Regions from separate parts of the Actinomadura rubteroloni genome, predicted to be linked through region 3. Evidence: riboswitches for the same ligand, from Rfam matches in the RefSeq annotation. Region 3 holds a riboswitch; each other region holds the start of a gene.
The links. Region 3 has a riboswitch for cyclic di-AMP ahead of BTM25_RS17825 (CHAP domain-containing protein). Riboswitches for the same ligand answer to the same signal wherever they lie in the genome.

Region 1 (5,846 bases), 830 kb from region 3:
CCGGACACACGCCGGAGAGGCCGCAAGCGCCGTCTGACGGCCGCCGCCTGCCTGGCGGTCGCCTTCTCCCTGCCGCTTCCGATGACCGCGCACGCGGCGCCGAAGCCCACCGAGGCCGAGACGAAGAAGAAGATCGAGAAGCTCAACGAGAAGTCCGACGCGGCCGTCGAGCGCTACAACCAGGCCACCGAACGGCTGAAGGCCGCGAAGAAGAAGCTCGACGCGGCGCGCAAGGCGAGCAAGGCCGAGGAGCAGGCGTTCGAGAAGGAGCGCCAGCACATCGCCGAACTGGCCGCGACGGCGTACAAGAACAGCGACACCGACGGGCTCGCCGGCTTCGTGGGGAGCAAGGACCCGCAGGCCATCCTGGACCAGTCGTCCATCCTGACCCACCTGTCGCAGAACCGCGACGCCGAGCTGGCCCAGTACGTCGCGGCCGTGCAGCGTCTCAAGCGCGAGCAGGAGCAGGCCCAGCAGGCCTACGACGACTACACGTCCAAGACGAAGGACGCCCGTAAAGAGAAGCAGAACGTCGACAAGCAGCTCGCCCAGCAGAAGAAGATCCTGGCGAAGTTCGGCGTCAAGAACGACAAGCCCGGCACCGGGGCGGGCGGGACGTACACCGGACCGGCGTCCGGCAGCGCGCGGGCGGCCCTGAACTTCGCCTACGCCCAGCTCGGCAAGCCGTACGTGTACGGCGCCGCCGGCCCGAACTCCTACGACTGCTCGGGGCTGACGATGCGGTCGTGGGGCGCGGCGGGCGTCAACATCACCCGGACGACGAACAGCCAGTGGGCCGCGACGAAGCGCGTCTCGCAGAGCGACCTCCAGGCCGGTGACCTGGTGTTCTTCAACAGCCTCGGCCACGTCGGCATGTACGTCGGCGGCGGGAAGATCATTCACGCGCCGCACACCGGCACCGTGGTCAAGATCGTGCCGCTGTCGTCCATGCCCGGCTACTACGGCGCGGGACGTCCCTGACGGCCCACCCCGGACGACCGACGGCCCAGGTACTCTGACCTGGGCCGTCGCTGTTTTTGTGGAAGATTTGCCTTTCCTGGGGCGTTTGGTACCTTGAGTGCCACTTGTCGGTGTCAGCCAGTCATCGGCGCAGGTCACGACACGTTCCACGTGCCGCGGCCCCGGTGCGGCGCCCACCAGCCGCCGCGCCCCGCAGGACGGCCGGCCCGGCCGCGTGCGCACGCCCGACGCGTGCATGGCGCCGAGAGCGCGTCACGACGGCCAGCAACGGGCTTCCGGCCCGGACGGTTCAGCGCCGTCCACGACCACATGTCAGCGCCGCTCGTCCCCCGCAGGAACCTGCGGACTCCACGGGCCCCATCACGCCCGTCCCGGCGAAGCGGCAGCGCCGAATCCGCGATGGCGGAACCGGGGACCCATCCGCCGCGCACGATCCCGCACCGGGACGCGCGGCACGGGGTGAATCGGCCCTCTCGGGGGCCGTAGGGCAGCTTCCACGCCCGAACCCGACAGCTAACCCGGCAGGCGTCTGGAAGAAGGAGCGACCCTGTCCAGCAGAGTTGTCACCACGTCCCGCCGTGCTCCGATCACGGCACCGTCCGACCTCTCCCCCAGACCCGCCGCACCGGCGGGCACCGCGCCCCCGGCCGTGCCGGGGACCGGCGTTCATGAGCGGACCGCCGCGCGCGGCTCCGTCCTCGGGACCACCGGCGCGGACTGATCCCACCGCCCCGCGAGGGGCCGTGCGCAGACCGCGCGTCCCGTGACGCGACAGCGCATCCTCATCCGGGGCCGTTCCCGGCCCCTCTCCCGGCGGAAGACGCCCGGAGGAACAGCCCAGAACCATCATCGGGCGCGCACCCGCGCGCCCACCGCCGAGTCCGCGGGAACGCCCGTCCGGCGTTCCCGCGGAGCCGGGGACCCACTGTGTCCTCATCCGGGGTGAATCGGCCCGTCACGGGCCGTAGGGCGGCTTCCACGCCCGAACCCGTCAGCTAACCCGGCAGGCGGTCATGGAAGCGAGGAGTAGACCCGCTCATGAACGGCAAGCATCGCAAACCCCGTCCGCTCACCGTCGCCGCGCGCACGACCGGCGCACTGGTGGCGGGTGCCGCGCTCGTCGGCACCGTCGCCGCGACGGCGCAGGCCGCCGTGCCGGTTCCCGGCAAGGACGCCCCGCAGGGCGCCCTGTCGGTCGCCGGGACGGCCGTCCAGCCCAAGGGGGGCCCGGTGGGGCTCCCGCAGGAGCGGAGGGTCCGGCAGGACGACCCGAAGACCGAAGCGCCGAAGGCCGACGCCCCCTCCGACGAGGGCGACGGCGGCACCGAGGCGCCGAGCACCGGACGGCCCACCGCGCACGACGCCATCCGGCTCGCCGAGTCCCAGGTCGGCGTCTCCGAGAGCCGCCACGGGAACACCAAGTTCCAGGACTGGTACATGACCACCGACCGCGCCCGTGAGACCGTCCGCCGCGACGGCGGCTCGGTCGGCGCCTACCGGGGCGCGAACTGGTGCGACATGTTCGTGTCCTGGGTCGGCGAGAAGATCGGGTTCACCGACCAGTTCGGGTCGGACGCGTGGACCGTCGAGCACGCCGACTGGTTCAAGGAGAACGGCCGGTGGGGCACCAAGCCCAAGCCGGGCGCGATCGTCTTCTTCGACTGGAACGGCGGCGGCTCCATCGACGGCATCGAGCACGTCGGGATGGTCGTCAAGGACAACCGGAACGGCACGATCGACACCGTCGAGGGCAACGCGGGCAACGCCGTCCGCAAGGAGACCCGCGACACCGGCTCGGTGGTCGGGTACGGCTATCCGAACTACCGGCGGTGAGCCGGACCTTCGGTGAAGCTCACTAGGATCGCCCGCATGACGGACGATCCCGGCGACGGGGCCCCGCGCCCGGCGTCCGCCCGACGGCGGATCGCCCTCGGCGCGGGGCTCTGCGTCGTCCTGTGCCTGCTCGCGGCGTACGCGTTCGCCGCGCGCGGGCACGATCGCCCGGCGCCGGTGGCCGCGCCGAGCCCCGCCGCCGCCCGCGCGCCGCGTCCGGCCGACGTCCGGACGGTCCTCGCCAACCGGGCCGCCGCCGTCCGCGCCGGGGACCGCGCCCGCTTCCTCGCCACCGTCGCGTCCGCGCCCGCCGCGTTCCGGGACGCCCAGGGTCGCGTCTTCGACAACCTGCGCCGCCTGCCCCTCGCGACCTGGGGCGAGCACTACGAGAGCGCCGACGGGACGACCGTCGCGGTCGCCGTCCGGTACCGGTTCGCCGGCTACGACCGCGCCGACGTCGTCCGCGAGCGCCACCTGACGTTCGCGTCCCGGTCCGGCGCCTGGACGATCACCGGGTCCGGCGCGGGCGACGCCCCCGAGATCTGGGACGGCGGCCCGCTCACCGTCGTGCGCGGCGCGTCCAGCCTCGTCGTCGGGGACGCCGCCGGGCTCGACCAGATCGCCGGGCTGCTCGACCGCGCCGTGCCCGCCGTCACCGCCGTGACCGGACGCGACTGGGCCCGCCGCGTCGTCGCCCTCGCGCCCGCGCAGCCCGCCGTGGCCGCCGCGCTCGCCGGCGACGACCAGGACCTCGGCCAGATCGCCGCGCTCGCGACCGTCGCGCCCGGCGCCGACGGCTCGCCCGGCGACGACCGCGTCCTCATCGCGCCCGGCACGTTCGCCCGGCTCAACCCGCTCGGCCGCCGCGTCGTCCTCACCCACGAGCTGACGCACGTCGCGACCGGCGGCGCGCACGACGGCCGCACCCCGCTGTGGCTCATCGAGGGCTTCGCCGACTACGTGGGGTACCGGGACGCGAAGGTTTCCGTCCGGGCCGCCGCCGGGGAACTGGCCGCCGACGTGCGCGCCGGACGCGTCCCGGGCTCGCTCCCGTCCCGCGCCGCGTTCGGCTCGGGCTCCGCGGACCTCGCGCAGTCCTACCAGGAGGCGTGGCTCGCCTGCCGCATGATCGCCGAGCGGTACGGTGAGGCGACGCTCGTCCGGCTCTACCGCGCCGCCGGACGCCGCGACGAGGGCGCCGCGCTGCGCGACGTCCTCGGGACGAGCCGGGCCGGGTTCACCGCCGCGTGGCGCGACTACCTGCGGAAGGAACTGCGTTGAGCGGACCGGACACGCGCCGTCCCCGGATCGCCGCCGCCGTCGCCGCCGCGCTGCTGCTGCTCGCCGTCGCCGCCGTCCTCGCCGCGAGCACGCCGTGGCGGACGCTGCCGGGCGGTGCGCCGCACGTCCGGCCCGACCCCGCCCTGGACTTCTCCGCCCCCGAGGTCGCCCGCGCCCGCGCGTTCGACGCCGCGATCAACCCGCCCGCCTACCTCTCGCTCGGCCTCGGCCTGCTCGCGGTGCTCGTCCTCGGGCTGACGCCGCTCGGCGCGCGGCTGCTGCGCGCGACGGCCGCCCGCGTCCGCCCGTGGCCGCTGCGCGTGCTCCTCGGCGTGGTCGTGCTGACGACCGTGCTGCGGCTGGTCGGGCTGCCGTTCCGGTGGTGGAGCCACGACGTCCTGGACCGGTACGGGCTGTCCACGCAGGCCGTCCCGGCGTGGCTCGCCGACCAGGGCAAGTCCCTCGCCGTCACCTGGGTGATCTACACGGTCGCGTTGCTGCCCCTGTTCGCGCTGCTGCGGCGCTTCCCGCGCTACTGGTGGACGGGCGCGGCGCTCGGCGCGTTCCTGCTCGTCGTGGCGGGCTCGTTCGCCTACCCGGTCGCCGTCGAGCCGCTGTTCAACTCGTTCCACAAGCTCCCGACCGGGGAACTGCGCACCGACCTCATGGCGATGGCGTCGCGGGACGGCGTGCCGGTGAAGGACGTGCTCGTCGCCGACGCGTCCCGCCGCACGACCACGCTCAACGCCTACGTGTCCGGGTTCGGGTCGACGCGGCGGATCGTCGTCTACGACACGCTGCTGTCGTCGCCGCCCGCGCAGATCCGGTCGATCGTCGCGCACGAGCTGGGGCACGCCAAGCACGGCGACGTCCTGTACGGGACGCTCGTCGGCGGGCTCGCCGTCGCGGGCGGCGTGTGCCTGCTCGCCGTGCTGCTGTCGTCGCCGCGCCTGCTGCGCCGCGCCGGGCTGGACCCGCCCGCGCCGGGCCGCGCCGTCGCCGATCCGCGCGCGATCGCGCTCGTGCTCGCGCTCGTCGCCGCCGGGACGCAGCTCGCCGCGCCCGCCGAGAACCTCGTCAGCCGCCGCATCGAGGCCCGCGCCGACGCGCACGCCCTCGACCTCACCCGGGACCCGGCGACGTTCGTGGAGATGCAGCACGAGCTGTCGGTCCGCAACATCGACGACCTCCGCCCGGACGTCCTCGAACGGCTGCTGTGGATGACGCATCCGTCCGGCCCCGAGCGGATCGCGATGGCGCGCTCCTGGTCCCGGCTGCACCACGACGCGGAACCGCCCCCGTTCGCCCACCGCTGACGGCGGGCGAACGGGGGCGGCCCCCGGAGTTCTCGATCAGGCCGGGGGACGCGACACCGCGCCCGCCTCCGACCCGGCCGGCGCCCCGCCGCCCCCGGCGTTCGCGCCCGCCTCCGCCGCTGGCGCGCCCGCGCTCGGGCCCGTCTGCGACGACTTGTTGAGCGCGCTGCCCTTCATCCACTTCGTCCAGGAGAGCTGCCAGTAGCCCCAGCCGTTGTCCGGCTCCAGCTCCCGGCTCGTCCCGGTGATCGTGTACGGGTCGCCGCGGTAGGAGAAGCGGTAGAACCAGGCCGCGTTCTCGTCGCTGGCGTTGACGCATCCGTGGCTGACGTTGCTGTTGCCCTGCGAGCCCACCGACCACGGCGCCGCGTGGACGTATTCGCCGCTGTTGGATATGCGCACCGCCGAATACACGGTCTGCCGGTAGTAGCCGGG
Region 2 (5,846 bases), 220 kb from region 3:
ACGGTCGGGTCGGGCCCGTTCGACATCTACCGGCTGCTGCCGTTCTCCCAGCAGGAGTTCGGCACGGCCGCCGACGCCGCGCAGCGGTTCGTCGCCGCGTACGGCACGTACCGCTATGACGAGCCCGCCGACGCCTACCTGCGGCGCCTGGCCGGGCTCGTCACCGACGACCTCGGGAACCAGCTCCGGCAGGGCGCCGCGTCGCCCGGCCTCCAGCAGGAGCGGACGGCGCACAAGGTCGTCGCGACGAGCGGCGCCACCCTGGACCGCATCAACGACATCGGCGATAACTCGCTCATCTTCCTGGTGACGGCGAAGCAGGAGGTCACCCGCGACGGCCACACGGCGCGGACCAGCCAGCAGTACGCCGTGACGGTCTCCCGCGACGGCGACGCGCTCAGGGTCTACGCGTTCGAGCCCGCGGGCACCGGGCAGCAGGGGGACACCGGATGAGCCGGCGGCGGCTCGCGGTGACGGCGGCGCTCGTCGCGGTCGCCGGACTGTTCTCGGCGCTCCTGGTCGTCCCGACGCTGTTCGGCGCGAGCCAGTTCCTGTTCGGCGGGAGCGGCGCGGGCAGCGGCGACTGCACCGACACCTCGTCCGCCGGCGCGCAGCCCGCCGCCGCGACGGAGGCCCGCGCGATCCCCGCCAACTATCTCGACCTGTACAAGAAGGCGGGCCGGGAGTACGGGCTGCCGTGGAACCTGCTCGCAGGGATCGGAAAGGTCGAGACCGACCACGGCCAGTCGCGGTCGCCGGGCGTGTCGTCCGGAGAGAACTACGCGGGCGCGGGCGGCCCGATGCAGTTCCTGAAGCCGACGTTCGACGAGTTCGCGGTGGACGGCGACAAGGACGGCAAGAAAGACCGCTACAACCCTGCCGACGCCATTCCCACGGCCGCCAAATACCTCAAGCACAACGGCGCCCCCACCCGGACCCGCACGGCCGTGTTCATGTACAACCACTCGTGGGACTACGTGAACCTCGTCCTTTCCTGGGCGAAGAAGTACGCGAACGGGAACTACACGCCCGTCCAGTCCGGCGGCGTGGACTGCAAGGACGACGACCTGCCGCCCGAGGCCACCGCGCTCGTCCAGCGCATCCTGGCGTTCGCGCTGGCGCAGCGCGGCAAGCGGTACATCTTCGGCGCGACCGGCCCGGACGCGTGGGACTGCTCCAGCCTCATCCAGGCCGCCTACCGCAGCGTCGGGCTGAGCATTCCCCGGACGACGTTCGAGCAGTGGCCGTTCGGCGTGAAGGTCAAGAAGGGCGAGGAACAACCCGGCGACCTGGTGTTCTTCAATTCCGGACCGGGCACGTCGTCCGACAATCCCGGGCACGTCGGAATGGTACTGCGCAAGGGCATGATGGTCGTGGCGAGCTGCTCGACGTGCAGCCCGAACATCGGCGTGAAGTCCTACCGCAGGCCGGACTGGGTCGGGGCGACGCGTCCCCTGGCCCGCAAGGACTTCCAGCAGAAGGTCACCCAGTTCGTCGCGCAGGGCGGCTGAAAACCAGGACGGACCGCGCGGCGCCGCATGGCATCCTGGGCGCCGTGGCCGAAGAGATCACGGTGTCGGTGTCGGGCGCGCTGCTGATGTTCCTGCCGTCGTCGCGGCGGGCCGCCGAGACGCGGCTCGCGCACGACGGGACCGCGTCGCTGGGACACGTGGTGGAGGCGCTGGGCGTGCCGCTGCCGGAGGTCGGGGAACTGGTCGTGGACGGCGTCCCGGCAAGTGGGAGACACCGGCCCGCGCCCGGCACACGCGTCGAGGTGCGTCCGGTGGCGCGTCCGCAACGTGTGCCACTGGCCGAGGGTGAGGACGCGCCGAGCTTCCTGCTGGACGTCCACCTCGGCACGCTCGCCCGCCGGATGCGCCTGCTAGGGCTGGACACGGCCTACGACAACGACTGCGACGACCCGTCGCTCGTCCGGTGGGCGAGCGCCGAGCGCCGCGTGCTGCTGACACAGGACCGGGGCCTGCTGCGCCGCCGGGCGCTGTGGTTCGGCGCGTACGTGCGCGGCTCGCGCCCCGACGACCAGCTCGACGACGTCCTGGACCGGTTCGCGCCCATCCTGCGCCCATGGACGCGCTGCACAGCCTGCAACGGCCCCCTCGTCCCGGTGGACGCGGCGGACGTCGCGGACGCGCTCGAGGAGGGCACCCGCCGCACCCAGACCGCCTACGGCCGCTGCGCGGCCTGCGGTCGGATCTACTGGCGCGGCGCCCACGGCGAGCACCTCGCCGCGATAGTCGCCCGAGCCGAACGCATCGTCGCCACCCGAACCCCGTGACTGCACCCCCCACGCCCACGCGCCCCACGCCCCCACGGGTGCCACGGGTCTGGTGTCTTCAAGTGTTACGCGTCACATGTTCCTGCGCGCCCGGTGGGTCGCGTGTTGCCACGCGTTCTCACGCGGGCGAGCGCCAGCGAGTCCGCGGGAGAACGCGAGCGCGCAGGCTGCACCGCAGCGAGCTCTGCGAGCGAGGATGCTGCGTGCGCGCCCGGCGGGGGGTTCCAGGGGGGTCGCTCCCCCTGGGCGAAGGAGCCGCTCCCCCTGGGCAGACGAGCTGCTGCCCCTGGGGGACACGACATGATGGCGGCGAGGAAAGTGGGTGACGCGGGGTGATAGTGGTCGGTGCGGCGATCATCGCGGACGGGCGGTTGCTGGCGGCGCAGCGGGCGGAGCCGCCCGCGCTGGCGGGCGGCTGGGAGTTCCCGGGCGGCAAGGTCGATCCGGGGGAGAGCGACGAGCAGGCGCTCGTGCGCGAGTGCCGGGAGGAGCTGGGCGTCGGCGTCGTGCTCGGCGACCGGGTCGGCGGGGACTGGCCGCTCGTGCTCGGCGGCGTCCTGCGGGTCTGGACGGCGCGGCTGGAGGACGGCGAGCCGCGCGCCCTGGAGCACCGGGAGCTGCGCTGGCTCACCGCCGGCGAGCTGCACGACGTCCCGTGGCTGCCGGGCGACCGGCCGATCGTCGACCTGCTCGCCCCCTACTTGGACTGAAGGCGGGGCGCGAGGGCCGCGGTGATCGCCGCGGTCAGCGCCTCGTCGTGGGACAGGCCCTGGGAGAGCTGTGCGCCGAACAGGCTCCCGAGGTCGGTCGGCAGCAGCTTGAGCAACTTGAGCAGCTTGGCGGCGATGTCCTGGAGCTGCGCGGACGTGAGCTTCTGGACGTCCGCGACGAGCTTCTGCAGCCCGTTCATGTAGTCCCCGGCGAGGATCAGCCGCGCGTCGGCCTGGATGTTCGCGGGGAACGCGGTGAGGACGAGCGCGAGCAACTGGTCCGCGGAGGGCAGCGGCGCGGCCTGGACGGCGATCCGTCCGGCGGGCGGCGGTACGGCGCCCGCCGGGGCGGCGACGGCCGCGACCGGCAGCAGGGCGGCGGCGGCCGTGGCCGCGACGAGGACGGGCTTGCGGAACCTCACCGGAACTCCTTCGGGCGGAGGGACGAACACCGGTGCGCCGGAACGGCGTTCACGGACTGCGCCGGAGCGTACTCCCCACCCGGGGCGTTGCGGAATAGATCCCGACAAAGAGGACTAGCCGATGCGGTTGGCCCCCGCGAAGTCGGACCGGTCCGAGAGCTCCGAGATCTTGACGACGTCGCCGGTCGACGGCGCGTGCAGGAACTTCCCGCCGCCGAGGTAGATCCCCATGTGGTGGAGGTTGGACCCGAAGTAGACGAGGTCGCCGGACTGGAGCGAGCCCCGGCTCACCTTCGTCCCCAGCTCGAAGAGGTCCCCGGTGTAGTGCGGCAGTCCCGGCTTGCCGACCTGCGCGTAAGCCCACACGACGAGCCCGGAGCAGTCGAAGGTGCTCGGCCCGGCGGCGCCCCACACGTACGGGCGGCCGATCTTGGTCAGCGCCTTGCGGGCCATCCGCGCGGGCAGGCCCGAGCCGGTGACGGTCGCCGACAGCCCGGTGTGCGGGTCCTTGACGTGCGTGGTGGTGAGCTTGTCGAGCTGCTTCTGCACTTCCGCGATCTTGTTGCGGGCGGTGGTGCGGGCGTTCTCGACCTGCTTCTTGGCCTGCGCGACCTGCGCGGTGCGCTGCTCGGCGGCCAGCTTGGCCTTGTTGGCCTTGTCGATCTCCGCCTGGACGGACGCGACGACCGTCGCCTGGTTCTGGGCGAGGTAGGCGGTGTCGGACAGGCCGTCCGCGCCGCCGGAGCCGAACAGGACGTCCGGTCCGCCGCTCATGTAGTTCGCGGCGGCGAGCGCGGCGAGCTGCCGGCGGGCGGGCGCGACCTTGGCCTCCAGGTCCGCCGAGATGCGGGCGGCGGCGGCCTCGGCGCGCTGCGCGCGGTCCAGGTCGACGCGGGCCTTGTTGAACTTCTCGGTGAGGATCTCGGCCTGGGTGTTGAGGTCGTCGAGCTGCTTGCGCAGCTCCTTCTCGGTGGGCTTGGGAGCCGCGAGGACGGTCAGCGGCGACGCGGCGTGCGCGACGGCCGGTCCGGTGAGCCCGAGGCCGACGAGCGCGGCCACCGCGACTGCGGGCGCCGTCCAGCGGCGCCGCCGGGAATCCGGTGCCAAAACCGGTCTCTCCTCTCCTCGCCGCCTGCCGGGTTAGCTGACGGGTTCGGGCCGGAGAAGCCCTACGACGCCGTGCGTCGATTCACCCCGAGAAGCCCGGTTGGGTCCCCGGCTCCCCCTCCGGGGGACTCGGCGGATCCGGACGCGGCCCCGAGAGCAGGGGCGAGGGAACGCCCGGATGACGAAAGACCTTACAAAGAATGCGCATAGATGACCAATTGGCCGCCGGGGCCGGGTCGCGACGCCGAGTCGGAAAGGGCGCCGCGCGGGCCGAGTAGACTGGTAGTGGCCGCTCGTCCGCGGCGTCACGAAATCCCCACGCCCAACCCTCACCCAAGGCGAGCCTGCATGCCCTTCTCCACGCGCGACGACCTCCGCAACGTCGCCATCGTCGCCCATGTCGACCACGGCAAGACGACGCTGGTCGACGCCATGCTCTGGCAGTCCGGAGCGTTCCGGGAGAACCAGGACGTGAACGACCGCGTCATGGACTCCGACGACCTGGAGCGCGAGAAGGGCATCACGATCCTCGCGAAGAACACGGCCGTCCTGCACAACGGGATGACGATCAACATCATCGACACCCCGGGCCACGCCGACTTCGGCGGCGAGGTCGAGCGCGGCCTGTCGATGGTGGACGGCGTCGTCCTGCTGGTGGACGCCAGCGAGGGCCCGCTGCCGCAGACCCGGTTCGTGCTGCGCAAGGCGCTGGAGGCCAAGCTTCCGGTGATCCTGGTCGTCAACAAGACCGACCGGCCGGACGCCCGCATCGACGAGGTCGTGGACGAGACCTACGAGCTGTTCATGGACCTCGACGCCGCCGAGGACCAGATCGAGTTCCCGATCGTCTACGCCTCGGGCCGCGCGGGCCGCGCGTCGCTGGACAAGCCCGGCGACGGCGAGATGCCCGCCGCCGAGGACCTGGAGCCGCTGTTCCAGGTGATCAAGGAGACGATCCCGGCGCCGTCCTACGTCCCGGACGCGCCGCTCCAGGCGCACGTGACGAACCTGGACGCGTCCAGCTACCTCGGCCGGATCGCGCTCTGCCGCGTCCACGCCGGCGTGATCAAGAAGGGCCAGCAGGTCGCGTGGTGCCGCCACGACGGCAGCGTCGAGAAGGTCCGGATCACCGAGCTGCTGATGACCGAGGCGCTGACCCGCAAGCCCGCCGACGAGGCGGGCCCCGGCGACATCATCGCGATCGCGGGCATCCCGGAGATCATGATCGGCGACACGATCGCCGACCCCGACGACCCGCGCCCGCTGCCGCTCATCACGGTGGACGAGCCCGCGATCTCCATGACCATCGGC
Region 3 (5,846 bases):
GCGCGCCCTCCAGTCGGGCGCGAAGATCGCCTCGGACCGCGAGCTGGTCTCCCGCGAACTCGCGCCGACGACGCTGCGCGCGCTCTGGCACCAGCGGTCGCGGTGGGCGCAGGGGTGGTCGCAGGTATCCCGCAAATACCTGCGCTCACTGCTGTTCTCCCGCCGGTTCACCGCGCGCCAGCGGTTCGGGTTCTTCATGTTGCTCGGCTGGCGCGAGGTGCAGCCGTGGCTGACGCTCCAGATGCTGCCGATCCTGATCTATTCGGTGTGGCGGGTCGGGGGCGTCGACCGTCTCAACTGGGCCGTGCCGCTGTTCCTGCTGGCGACCCTGTTCACCGTCGCGACAGGACCGATCCAAGCGGCGTTCGCGTACCGCCTCGCCGCGCCCGTCGTGAAGAAACGACGGTCCTGGTTCTTCCTGTACCTGGTCATGTCGGCACTGTTCTACGGCCACTTCAAGAACCAGGTCGCGCGCAACGCCCATTTGAAGGAACTGCTGGGCGTCCGGCAGTGGCGGGTCACCCCGCGGACGGCGCGGAGCGACGACTAGTGGCGGCGCTGAACGGCGTCGCGCGTCCGGTGCCCTCGGCGCGCGCGCCCGAACTCCCCAAGCACCCGCCCGAGGGCGCGCCGAGCGGCGGACGGGTCCGGGAGCTGGAGGGCTACCGCGGGCTGGCCGCGATCAGCACCATCCTGTTCCACGTCTGGCAGCACTACACCCGCTACGGGCCGGACGGCGCCCACCCGCCTGTGCACAACCGCCTGCTGGCCGCGATGCTGTCGTTCGAGGTGGTCGACCTCTTCTTCGTCCTGTCGGCGTATCTGCTGACGCTGTCGTACGCCCGTGCCGCGATCGACAGGACGAACTCCCAGCCCGCGAAGTCGTTCCTGTTCCGGCGGGCCGTCCGGATCCTGCCGCTGTACTGGTGCGCGATCCTGTTCATCTGGGCGACGCGGAACCCGCGGCTGCCCGGCGACTGGCGCGACCTGCTGGAGCACCTGACGTTCACCCAGGTCTTCGACCAGAAGCGGATCTTCTACACGATCGGCCCGTCCTGGTCGATGTCGCTGGAGATCATGTTCTATGGCGCGCTCGTCCTGCTCGGCCCGCTGGCCGCGCGGTCGTGCGCGCGGGTCGAGGACCGCTCACGGCGGATCATGATCTGCGCCGCCGGCTGCCTGGCGCTGTACGTCGGGCCCGTGCTCTGGCTCGCCGTCGCGCGCTATGGCCTGCACATCCCGGTCACCGAATGGCCCGCCTACTTCGGGCCGCAGGCGCGCTTCCACGCGTTCGGCGCCGGGATGCTCCTGGCCGTCGTGATGGTCGGGCTCGGCGACCGGGGACGGCTCGGGCCGTCCGCCGCGCGGTTGCTGCGGCTGGCCGTCCCGGCCGCGCTGGTGCTGCTGACGTACCTGGCCACCACGCCGGAAGGCCCGTTCGCGATCTTCTACCACCCGATCTGCGCGGTGCTGTGGACGGCGCTGATCTACACGACCGTCCACGGGTCGGGCGACAACGCGTGGCACCGGCTCCTGCGCTCGCGGGTGCTCACCGCGATCGGGCTCGTCAGCTACAGCGTGTACATGTGGCACGAACCGATCATGATCACGCTGGGCCGGGCGGGGCTGATCCCGACGAGCCAGTCCGCGTTCCCGGTGACGTTCGTCATCCTGCTCGCCGCCGTGCTGCCCGCCGCGACGCTCAGCTACTGGCTCATCGAATACCCCTCGGCGCTGCTCCGGCGCCTTCGCCATCCGACCCGGGGAAGCCGCGACTTCTACCCCGCCATCAACCAGCCCGCTCCTTACGACCGCTGATCCCACTGCGCGGGGAACGGCGCGCGTCCGGTCACGGTGACCGGACGCGCGCCGTTTCCCGTCTGCCTACTGACGGCTGGGCTGGGCCGAGCCGAGTTCGGCGTGGACGCCGTCCCAGAACGCCAGGTCGGCGTCGTCGGCGAAGTGCGAGACGCGGTTCCAGAACTCGCGGTCCTCGGCCTCGGCGGCGACCGCCGCCGTCACGGCGGGCATGACTGCCGTCACGGACTCGGCGAAGTCCAGGTCGGCCGGGGTGATGTCAGCCGGGAGCGTCACGCGGTGGTGCCGGCCGCGCCGGCGTCCGACCAGGCCCAGCGGACGCGCCGGACGGTGGTGCTTGCCCCGTTTGCGCCGCTTCGACGGCTCTTCGACTTCGACGGCCTCGGCGACGTCCGGCATCGCGGCGTCCGCGTTGGCCGCGGCGGCGAGCATCGGCAGCAGCGCGCGGTGGTGCCTGCCGCGCCGCCGCACCCGGATCGGCGCCTCGGCCGGGACGCGCGCCGCCAGCGCACGGCCCGCCGCCAGCGCGACCGTCCCGCACACCGCGACCGCGAGCAGGCCGCCGAGCAGGCCGTCCTGGGAGATGAGGGGCTCGTCGTGTTTCGGAACGTTCCGCTGCACGGTCGCGACCGTCGCTGCGGCGGGCTCCGGACGGGAGTGCCGCGCAATGTACGCGCCGTCCTTCACCTTCGCCGGGTACCCGTAGCCCACGACGTCGCTGAAGTCGCGGGTCTTGCGTTTGAGGTAGATGCCGTCGGTGTTGCCCTCGATGGTGTGGAGAGTCCGTCCCTTCACGCTCTCCACGATCCCCACATGGCTGATCCCGTCGATGCTCCGGGACCCGCTGAACGAGTAGAAAACGATCGCGCCGGGCTCCGGCCGCGTCCCCCACGCGCCCTGCTCCTTGAACCAGGTCGCGTGCTCGATCGTGGACGCGAACTGGCCGACCCGGTCCACGACCCCGGCCTCGTGCGCCGCCCACGCGATGAACATGTCGCACCAGGGCGCGGTGCTGAAGTAGTCGTCCCCACCGCCGACATTGCTTCTGTACCAGTCTCCGTACTTGGTGTAGCCGCCGGACTTCTCGTGGTACCCGAGTTCCTTCTTGGCGACCTTGAGCAGTTTCTCGCCTATGTGATCGGTCATCGGCTCTCCTCGGCGCCGCCTACCGGGTTAGCTGACGGGTTCGGACCAGGAGCAGGCCCTACCGCGCGCGGCGGATTCACCCCGGGAACAGGTGGTTCCCCGGTTCCCGGCGGACGTGGGGGGCGGGCGCCCGGCCGGGACTCGGCGGTCGGCCCGCGCTCCCCCGGGAGAGGAGCGTGTCACGGGCCGTAATGGAGCAAGGTAGAGGACGTTCCCGCTGATCGCAATGCCCTGCGGCCGTGTTGTCGCAGCTCAGCGCCCCGCTTGCCGCCTTCGCGGCACTCTAGGTCGGCTTTAGCGGACCCGCCGATGATCGGTGACGAGTGGGACCGGCACACCGAAAGGACCGGTATGAGCGTCACCGAACTGCACCGGGCGGGACGGCTCGCCGCCGAGTACCCGGCCGTCCGCGGGCTCCTGGCCGGAGCCGACCCCGACACGCTGCGCCGCGCCGGACAGGTGCTGGCCCGGCTCGACCCCGTCGCCGTGCTGGCCGAGCATCCGGACGTCCCGGTGCTGTCGGTCGCCGTCACCGGGCACGGGACGCTCGGGCCGCTCGTCCCGGCCGTCGCCGCCGAACTGGCCCGGCACGGGCTGCTCGGCCGGTTCACCACGGGTGATTTCGATGGCTATGTCTTTGAGCTGTCCGACCCGGAGAGCCCGATCTACGCGGCCGACCCGGACGTCGTCCTGTGCCTGCTGGACCCGGAGATCGTGTTCGACGAGCTGCCGTCGCCGTGGACGGCCGCCGACGTCGAGGACGCCCTGCGCGCCAAGGTCCGGCTGATCGAGTCGCTGGCGCAGCGGTTCACCGAGACCACGCGCGCGACGCTCGTCCTGAACACGCCGCCGCTGCCGTCGCGGTTCACGGCGCAGCTCGTGGACTACCGGTCGCGCGCACGCCTCGGCATCGCGTGGCGGACGGCCTGCTCGGAGCTCCTGCGCCTCGCCCAGACGCACGACCGCGTGGTCACCATCGACGTGGACCCGCTGCTCGCCGAGGGGATCGCGGCCGACGACGCGCGGCTCGGCGTCTACACGGGCCTGCACCTGTCGCCCGACCTGCTCGCCCGCTACGCCCGCGAGGTCGGCCACCTCGCCCGCAACCTGACGGGACGCACCAAGAAGGCCCTGGTCGTGGACCTGGACGGGACGCTGTGGGGCGGCGTGCTCGGCGACGACGGCATCGAGGGCATCGAGGTCGCGGGCGGCTACCGGGGCAAGGCGTTCCAGGCGTTCCAGCACGCGGTGAAGCAGATCGCCGGGCAGGGCGTGCTGCTCGCGGCCGTCAGCAAGAACGACGCCGAGACCGTCCGGGAGGTGCTGCGCGACCATCCGGAGATGGCGCTGCGCGAAGATGATTTCGTGCGCGTCGTGGCGAACTGGCGTCCGAAGCATGACAATCTCGCCGAGCTGGCCAAGGATCTGAATCTCAGCACGGACGCGTTCGTGTTCGTGGACGACAGCTCGTTCGAGTGCGGGCTCGTGCGGCACGCGCTGCCGGGCGTCGCGGTCGTCGCGCTGGACACCGAGCCCGCGCTGCACCTCGGGCGGCTGCTCGCCGACGGCTGGTTCGACGTGCGGGAGCTGACCGCCGAGGACCGGCAGCGCTCCGGCCGCTACCGCGAGGACCTGGCCCGCAAGGACTTCCTCGACACGTTCGATTCCCTCCAGGACTATCTGGACGAACTGGACGTCCAGGTGCGGCTGGAGCCGGCCGACGACGCCGGCGTCCCGCGCCTCTCGCAGATCACGCTGCGCACCAACCAGTTCAACCTGACGACCGAGCGGTTGCAGCCCGCCGACGTGCGGGCGCGGCTCGACGACCCGGACGCGCGGGTGCTGTCCGTGCGGTCCGAGGATCGCTTCGGCTCCAACGGCGTGGTCGGAGCGATCTTCCTCCGCTGGGACGGGCCGGTGCTGTCGGTCGAGAACTTCCTGCTGAGCTGCCGGGTGTTCTCGCGCGGCATCGAGCAGGCGTGCCTGTCGGCGGTGCTGCGCTACGCGTCCGCCGCCGGGGCGGAGCGGGTGCGCGGGACGTACCGTCCGTCGCCGAAGAACACGCGGGTGCGCGACTTCTACCAGCGGAACGGGTTCACGGCCGCCGGGGAGGAGGACGGCGCGTCGGTGTTCGTCCACGACCTCGCGGACATCGCGGACACACCGTCCCACCTGCGGCTGGACGATCTGCTCGCGGGGACCGGCCGCTAGCCGCCCGCGCCCCGCCGCACCGTGCGCAGGAACGCGCGCGCGGCGGGGCCCGGACGGTCGTGCGCCGCCAGATGCAGGATGCGCGGAGCCGTCGGGGCGAGCGGGACCTGCGCTATTCCGTCCGGCCTTTCCGGGAGCGCGAGCGAGGGCACCAGGGAAACGCCGATGTCCTCGCGGACGAGGGCCAGCAGCGTCGCCATTTCCCGTACTCGGTGAACGGGCTTGTAAGGCACACCGCGCTCGCGGTGCAGGCGGCGGACGAGCGTTTCGCATCCGCCGTCGGAAATCAGGAACGGATCGTCCGCCAGGTCGTCCAGGCTGATTTTCGCCTCTGTCGCCAGCGGATGCGCGGAATGCATGACGGCGACGAACGCGTCCGCGGCCAGCGGCACGGCGATCGTCCCGGCCGGCGCGGTCACGACGCCGAGATCGACGACGGCGGCGGCCAGCCAGGCGCTCACCTCGTCGTCGGTGCCCTCCAGCAAGATCGTCTCGACGTCCGGATGCAGGTCGCGGTACGCGCGGACGAGCGGGGCCAGCACCCGGGCGGCGCTCGGGAGGGTGCCGACGCGGAGCCGTCCGCGCACCACGCCGGACGCCGCCGCCGTCTCCTCCGCCAGCCGCGCGACGTGCCGCAACGCCGCCGTCGCGTGCGGCAGGGCGCGGCGGCC

Region 1: another riboswitch for cyclic di-AMP. It lies ahead of BTM25_RS13795 (CHAP domain-containing protein); the one in region 3 lies ahead of BTM25_RS17825 (CHAP domain-containing protein).
Region 2: another riboswitch for cyclic di-AMP. It lies ahead of BTM25_RS18610 (C40 family peptidase); the one in region 3 lies ahead of BTM25_RS17825 (CHAP domain-containing protein).

The regions. Positions count from the first base shown of each region.
Region 1 is NZ_MTBP01000002.1:507,646-513,491, forward strand. Features, by position in the region: gene BTM25_RS13790 (C40 family peptidase) at 1-981, shown strand, start outside; cyclic di-AMP (ydaO/yuaA leader) riboswitch at 1,358-1,524, shown strand; cyclic di-AMP (ydaO/yuaA leader) riboswitch at 1,862-2,006, shown strand; gene BTM25_RS13795 (CHAP domain-containing protein) at 2,020-2,814, shown strand; gene BTM25_RS13800 (gluzincin family metallopeptidase) at 2,851-4,095, shown strand; gene BTM25_RS13805 (M48 family metallopeptidase) at 4,092-5,411, shown strand; gene BTM25_RS13810 (L,D-transpeptidase) at 5,448-5,846, opposite strand, start outside.
Region 2 is NZ_MTBP01000002.1:1,560,943-1,566,788, reverse strand. Features, by position in the region: gene BTM25_RS18635 (hypothetical protein) at 1-453, shown strand, start outside; gene BTM25_RS18630 (C40 family peptidase) at 450-1,511, shown strand; gene BTM25_RS18625 (Mut7-C RNAse domain-containing protein) at 1,598-2,296, shown strand; gene BTM25_RS18620 ((deoxy)nucleoside triphosphate pyrophosphohydrolase) at 2,629-3,006, shown strand; gene BTM25_RS18615 (hypothetical protein) at 2,994-3,428, opposite strand; gene BTM25_RS18610 (C40 family peptidase) at 3,543-4,535, opposite strand; cyclic di-AMP (ydaO/yuaA leader) riboswitch at 4,543-4,680, opposite strand; gene typA (translational GTPase TypA) at 4,884-5,846, shown strand, end outside.
Region 3 is NZ_MTBP01000002.1:1,342,236-1,348,081, forward strand. Features, by position in the region: gene BTM25_RS17815 (glycosyltransferase) at 1-550, shown strand, start outside; gene BTM25_RS17820 (acyltransferase family protein) at 550-1,818, shown strand; gene BTM25_RS17825 (CHAP domain-containing protein) at 1,885-2,964, opposite strand; cyclic di-AMP (ydaO/yuaA leader) riboswitch at 2,966-3,086, opposite strand; gene BTM25_RS17830 (HAD-IIIC family phosphatase) at 3,316-5,175, shown strand; gene BTM25_RS17835 (LysR family transcriptional regulator) at 5,172-5,846, opposite strand, start outside.